DNA from 3 places in the Aliihoeflea sp. genome. Region 1 is predicted to be linked to each of the others. Evidence: predicted binding sites of a transcription regulator. Region 1 holds the regulator's gene; each other region holds the start of a gene.

Region 1 (2,266 bases):
TCTGGAACGGCGCTTCGGCTTTCCCGTCACCGTCCAGAACGACTGCAACATGATCGCCGTCGCGCTGGGTGCCCGCGATCCGGAGCGTTATCGCGACAATTTCGTCACCCTGCTCCTGTCGAACGGCATCGGCATGGGGCTGGTGCTGCGCGGCGAACTCTTCACCGGCGCCTATTCCTCGGGCGGCGAGTTCGGACACATGATCCACCGGCCTGGCGGCGCGCTCTGCCGCTGCGGGCGGCGCGGCTGCATCGAGGCCTATGCGGGCAATTACGCGATCCTGCGCGAGGCGGCCGGGCGCAGCGACCAGACGGTCGCCGATGCCGACGTCGACCCGCAGACAATGCTCGAACTCGCGCAGGATGCCCGTGCCGCCGACGGACCGGCCCGCGACGCCTTCACCCGTGCCGGAGAGGCGATCGGCTATGGGCTGGGCTCGCTCTTCGCGCTGATCGACCCTGCGCCGGTGGCGATCGTCGGGCCGGGTACACTCGCCTTCGACGTGATGGAACCGTCGATCCGCGAGGCGATCGGCCAGACGGCGGGAGGACAGCACGACGCCGTCATCTCCTTCGACCTCGAAGCCGACGAAATGCCCTTGATCCTCGAAGGCTGCGCGCGGCGCGCGCTGGAGGCCGTCGACAACGAACTCTTCGCACCGGGCTATATCGCGACCATGCAGGCGGGCGCCTGAGATCAGCTTTCGTTGATCGAGTAGCCCGCGCCGCGGATGGTGCGGATGACGTCCGGCGCGCTGTCCGGATTGACCGCCTTGCGCAGACGCCCGACATGGACGTCGACCGTGCGCTCGTCGATATAGATCGTCTCGCCCCACACATTGTCGAGCAACTGCCCGCGCGAGAAGACGCGGCCGGGATGCTGCATCAGGAATTCGAGCAGCCGGAATTCGGTCGGGCCGAGATGGACCTCGACCTGATCGCGATAGACGCGGTGCGACTCGCGGTCGAGCACGATGTCGCCGACCTTGAGCACGCTCGACAGGATTTCGGGCTTCGCCCGCCGCAGGAGTGCGCGCACGCGGGCGACGAATTCGGGCGTCGAGAACGGCTTGACGAGATAGTCGTCGGCGCCGGTCGAAAGCCCGCGCACCCGGTCGCTTTCCTCGCCGCGCGCCGTCAGCATGATGATCGGCAGGCGCTCGGTTTCAGCCCGCATCCGCAGGCGCCGGCAAAGCTCGATACCGGAGACGGCCGGCACCATCCAGTCGAGCACGAGCAGATCCGGCACGGTTTCCTGGAGCCGGATTTCCGCTTCGTCGCCGCGCGTGATCACCTCGACCTTGTAGCCCTCGGCTTCCAGATTGTACTTGATGAGGACGCCCAGCGGCTCCTCGTCCTCGACCACCATGATCCTCGGCGCGATCATCGGCCGCTCCTCATGCCGGCCTGGCCGAGATCGACGTCTCGTCGAGCTTCGGCCGGTGGAGCGGCAATTGCTGGCCGACCATCACATAGTAGGCGTTCTCCGCGATGTTGGTCGCATGATCGCCGATCCGCTCCAGATTCTTGGCGCAGAAGAGGAGATGGGTGCAGGCGGTGATGTTGCGCGGGTCCTCCATCATGTAGGTCAGGAGTTCGCGGAAGACAGCGGTATACTGCACGTCGATATTCTCGTCGTCGGCCCTCAGCGTCACCAGCGCCTGCGGGTTGCGGCCGACATAATTATCGATCACGCCAGCAAGCTGCGCGCGCACCAGTTGCGACATCGCGTCGATCGAATGGGAGAGCTTGCGCTGCATCGCGCCCGAACCGACCGCGCTGACGCGCTTGGAGATGTTCTTGGCCAGATCGCCAATGCGCTCGAGGTCGCTCGCCATGCGGATGGCGCCGACGACGGCGCGCAGATCCTGCGCCATCGGCTGCCGCTTGGCGATCAGCGCGATCGCCCGCTCGTCGAGCTCGCGCTGGCGCGCGTCCATTACCACGTCGTCCGAAATGACCCGCTGGGCGAGCGGCACGTCGTTTTCGAGCAGCGACTGCGTCGCCGCCAGAACCATCGCCTGTCCCAGATCGCCCATGTCGCGGATCAGCCGGTCGATCTGCCCGAGTTCCTCGTCGAAGGACGCTACGATATGTTGTCCCGCCATTGTCCCTGCCCTCTTCGTATGCCGTTCAGCCGAAGCGGCCGGTGACGTAGTCCTGCGTACGCTTGTCGGACGGCGCGGTGAAAATTTGTTCCGTCGCACCCTCCTCGACCAGCACGCCCAGATGGAAGAACGCCGTGCGTTGCGAGACGCGCGCAGCCT
Region 2 (2,266 bases), on a different contig from region 1:
GGAGGCATCGCGCCCGGACAGAAGCTGGAACAGGAAGACGCCGGCAAGGCCGAGGAAAAGCGCGAGCGGCAGCAGCGCCAACCACGGCAGGCGCTTTTTCGACGCGTCGGCCTCTACGCTCATGGCCGTGCCTGCGAGCGCCGCCGCACGCCCCGCGTTTCGAGTTCGGCAAGCTCGCGCCGGCGCGCGCGATGGTCGGCGGCGAGCCAGACCGCGATGCCGGCGAGGACGAGAAGCGCCGCGCCATAGGCCGCGCTGACATAGGCGAGATGGTTCAAACCCTTACCTCCGCATCCGCCCGCCGCGCTGCCAGCCGGCGCATGGCGGCAACCCGCCGGCGCCAGATTTCGGTCCGCATCGCGGTCAGGTGAAAGGCCAGGAACAGCACCGTGAAGCCGAGTGCCATGACCAGCAGCGGCAACAGCATCGAGGAATGGATCGTCGGCCCGTCGAGGCGGATGACCGAGGCCGGCTGGTGCAGCGTGTTCCACCAGTCGACCGAGAACTTGATGATCGGAATGTTGATGAAACCGACCAGCGTGACGATCGCCGCCGCCTTGGCAGACCGCCCCGGATCGTCGAGCGCGCGGGTCAGCGCGATGATGCCGAGATACATGAGGAAGAGGACGAAGACGGAGGTGAGTCGCGCGTCCCAGACCCACCACGTTCCCCACATCGGCTTGCCCCAGATGGAGCCGGTGGCGAGCGCGAGCAGCGTGAAGGCGGCGCCGAGCGGCGCTGCCGCCTTGAGCGCGACGTCGGCCAGCGGATGGCGCCAGACGAGCGTGCCGAGCGCGGAAACCGCCATCAGCGAATAGCACATCATGGCAAGCCACGCGAACGGCACGTGGATATACATGATCCGGACCGTGATGCCCTGCTGGTAGTCTTCCGGCGCGGAAAAGCTCAGGACGAGGCCGACGGCCAGCATCAGCGCGGCCAGCCCGTAGATCCACGGAAGCAGGCGGTCGACGATGCCGATGAACCGCGTCGGGTTGGCGAGATCGGTCAATCTGGCTTGAGGGGCGCTCGTTTCGCTCATCGCTTCCAGATAAACCGCGGCGGTCGGCCGTGCAATCGCCGCATGATCACGCCCGTGTGCGTGAGTTCGTCGCGCGCCTCAGGCGCCGACGAGCTTCAACTTGGAATCGAAGACGTTCAGGACACGGGGCAGTTCGTGTCCGCGTTTCAGGATGGCTCCGTTCGCGGCCACGACAGAGAACGCTCCTTGCTTGCGCGCCAGAGCCGGCGTCTTCACGATCTGGAAGAGCGGAACTTCGCTTGTTCGCCGAAAGACCGAGAACAGCGCCTTGTCCTTGAGATGGTCGATGGCGTAGTCCCGCCATTCGCCGGCGGCGACCATACGGCTGTAGAGACGCAGGATCAGGTCGAGTTCGAGACGGTGAAAGGTGACGGGAAGCTCCATGCGCTCGCGGCGGGCCTCATGGAGCGGGATGAGTATTGCGGAAGAATCGGTGCCTCCGCCAAATCCGCCATCGGTCATCGGCGAACCTCCTCGTGACAGTTTCGCGACAAGGAAGGGTCGCGCGGTCGGCTGGAGATTGCAAGGCCAAATGCACTGTTGCCCCGCAGTCACACCGCCTTCACGACGCGGGACAGACTGTCCGAATTGGTGATGACCAGGCATAATTTCGCCACAATTAATCCCATTTGCGGCCCCAATCCGGGGACAGTCTGCAGCCGTTGCCTGAGACGGTTCGGTCCGACCCGGTTTCCGTAACCCCAAGCCCCCCGCCCACGGGGCCGACGTCGGATCGAACCAACTCCGGTCAACAATCCTTCAAAATCTGCGTGCATTCGCGGTCCGGTCAGGAGCCGGGCTGATGATGGATCATCGCCGCGCCGCGGATCGTTCCCGGCAGCCCGTTGGCGTTGATCTCCTGCACGAGCACGGCTACGCCGCCGCTGCTCTTCTTCTGCACCTCGTGCAGAGGCATCCGCAATTCCTGGCTCTCGCCCTGCCACATGCCCGCCGCGTGATAGGCGCGAACCGGGTGGATGTAGCTATGCGTCTGGCCGCGATTCTTGCCCTGCGTGATCGCGACATCCGCCCGTTCGTCGAAATAGAGGATGACGATCGCGGCCTCGGCCGCCACCTTCCCGCCCCCGATCCCGATCAAAAGGCTGTCGTCATTGAAGGCGAGATCGACGTCGACCGGCAGCGAATGGCCCATCTGCGCCCGACGCAGCGCCGATTCGACACGAGCGGGCTTCGAGCCCTTCACGTCGATCGAGCCATTGACCA
Region 3 (2,266 bases), on a different contig from region 1:
CCACCATCCGACCTGGAAGCACGCTGCCTGCCCGAATTGCGGCAAGGATGCCCGCCGCGACACCGACACGATGGACACGTTCGTCGATTCCTCGTGGTATTTCGCCCGCTTCACCGATCCGTGGAACGAGGACCAGCCGACCGATGTCGCCCATGTCGACGGGCCGAACGGATGGCTGCCGGTCAACCAGTATATCGGCGGCATCGAGCATGCGATCCTGCATCTGCTCTATTCGCGTTTCTTCGCCCGCGCGATGAAGGCGACGGGGCATCTGAACGTGGTCGAGGAGCCGTTCGAGGGGCTTTTCACGCAGGGCATGGTCGTCCACGAGACCTATCGTGGCGCGAAGGGCTGGGTAACGCCTGCCGAAGTGAAGCTGGAGGAAGTCGAAGGCGCGCGGCGTGCGACGCTGATTTCGACCGGTGAGGACATCACGATCGGATCGATCGAGAAGATGTCGAAGTCGAAGAAGAACGTCGTCGATCCCGACGACATCATCGCCTCCTACGGCGCCGACACGGCGCGCTGGTTCATGCTGTCGGATTCGCCGCCGGACCGTGACGTGATCTGGACGGAAGCCGGCGTCGAGGGTGCGCACCGCTTCGTGCAGCGCGTGTGGCGTCTGGTTTCGGAAGCTTCGGAGACGCTGAAGGGCGTTTCGGGCGCGCCTGCGCGGGAGGGCGAGGCGGCCGCCATCTCCAAGCTCGCGCACAAGACCGTGAAGGCGGTTGGCGCGGATATCGAGCGGCTCGGCTTCAACAAGGCGGTCGCGCGGCTTTACGAACTGGTCAATGCAATGGCGCCGCGCGTTCAGGCGTTGGCTGCGGCGAGCGATGCCGACAAGGCGGCGCTGCGCGACGCGTTCGACAAGCTGCTGGTGATGGTGGCGCCGATGATGCCGCATCTGGCAGAAGAGTGCTGGGCGGCGCTGGGCGGCGAGGGCATGGTCGCGGATCAAGGCTGGCCGCAATTCGACGCGGCGCTGACCGTCGATGATGAAATCACGCTGCCGGTTCAGGTCAATGGCAAGAAGCGCGGCGATCTGACGATCGCGCGCGACGCGGACCAGTCGGCTGTGGAAGCGGCAGCGCTTGCGCTCGACGCCGTGCAGAAGGCGCTCGAAGGCAAGGCGCCGCGCAAGGTCATCGTCGTGCCGCAGCGGATCGTGAACGTCGTAGCTTGAGCTGGCCCAATAAGGCGGGCGCCTGTGGGCGTCCGCCGGTCCGGTGCTGCTGCGCCGGTTCGACCTGCGATTGCGTTCGATGGCGACGGCTATCTACACGTTCGCTGTTCTTCAGGAACTTTTTGTTACCAAACTCATTCTTGCAAGAATGTCATGGCCGCGTCATCCCGTTCGGCGATGAAGGCGCGTGACGGAGTGCATAGAATGAATCTTCGGCAGGCGCCGTTAAGTCTCACCTCGATCATCAGCTATCTGATGCCTTCGGCCAAGCCGCGCGACCATGTGGTCGACCAGCTCATCGCCGAGCGTGCGACGCATCTGTCGCGCAACCCGGCCTGGCCGGCGCTGCGGCCCCTGATCTACCGCTATTTCGACTATGACCTCGCCGTCTCCATGGCCAACGACATGGCGCCGCTGCCGGGCATCGCGGCCTTCGACTATCTGTCGAAGCTGCTGGCGCTCGACGTGACCGTGACTGGGCTCGACAACATTCCGAAGACCGGCGGCTTCGTGCTGGCGCCGAGCCATCCGACGGGCATCGCCGACGGTATCGCCGTCTACGACCTGATGAAGCCGGTGCGCGACGACCTGTCGATCTTCGCCAATCGCGACGCGCTGCGCGTCTCGGCGGGCCTGCGCGACCTGATCATCCCCGTCGAGTGGCGGCAGGGCGAGAAGAGCCATTCGAAGAGCCGCGACACGCTGGAAATGACGGCCAAGGCCTTCGCCAACGACCGCGCCGTGGTGCTGTTTCCGTCCGGCCGCATCGCCTACTGGAATCAGAACAAGCTGACGGAACGGCCCTGGCAGCCTTCCTTCGTGGCGCTGGCACGGCGTTACAACGTGCCGGTCGTGCCCGCGCACATCACCGCGCGCAATTCGGGGCTGTTCTACTTCCTGTCGAAATACTCGACCGAGATGCGCGACATGACGGTGTTCCACGAGCTTCTCAACAAGAAGAACCGGCCGTTCGAGATCACAGTCGGCAAGCCGATCGCACCCGATCTCCTGCAGGGGGACGCGGCCGAGGTGGCGGGCCTACTGCAAAAGCACACGGTCGAGGATCTGGCGCGGGACCCCGGC

The links. Region 1 encodes PhoB, which activates phosphate uptake and scavenging genes when phosphate is short. Its sites were predicted from a motif close to TGTCATNNANCTGTCAT; they were not measured.
Region 2: a site for PhoB is predicted at 1,519-1,535, ahead of ACT6QU_RS10700 (DUF2794 domain-containing protein). Genes of this name have one in related genera too.
Region 3: a site for PhoB is predicted at 1,333-1,349, ahead of ACT6QU_RS09705 (1-acyl-sn-glycerol-3-phosphate acyltransferase). Genes of this name have one in related genera too.

Annotation. Positions count from the first base shown of each region.
Region 1 covers NZ_JBQVMV010000014.1:74,923-77,188, forward strand. Annotated here, with positions in the region: gene ACT6QU_RS15200 (ROK family protein) at 1-694, shown strand, start outside; gene phoB (phosphate regulon transcriptional regulator PhoB) at 697-1,383, opposite strand; gene phoU (phosphate signaling complex protein PhoU) at 1,397-2,107, opposite strand; gene pstB (phosphate ABC transporter ATP-binding protein PstB) at 2,133-2,266, opposite strand, start outside.
Region 2 covers NZ_JBQVMV010000007.1:139,346-141,611, forward strand. Annotated here, with positions in the region: gene ACT6QU_RS10685 (DsbE family thiol:disulfide interchange protein) at 1-123, opposite strand, end outside; gene ccmD (heme exporter protein CcmD) at 120-278, opposite strand; gene ACT6QU_RS10695 (heme ABC transporter permease) at 275-1,042, opposite strand; gene ACT6QU_RS10700 (DUF2794 domain-containing protein) at 1,121-1,504, opposite strand; gene ACT6QU_RS10705 (DUF1223 domain-containing protein) at 1,830-2,266, opposite strand, start outside.
Region 3 covers NZ_JBQVMV010000006.1:117,423-119,688, reverse strand. Annotated here, with positions in the region: gene leuS (leucine--tRNA ligase) at 1-1,183, shown strand, start outside; gene ACT6QU_RS09705 (1-acyl-sn-glycerol-3-phosphate acyltransferase) at 1,388-2,266, shown strand, end outside.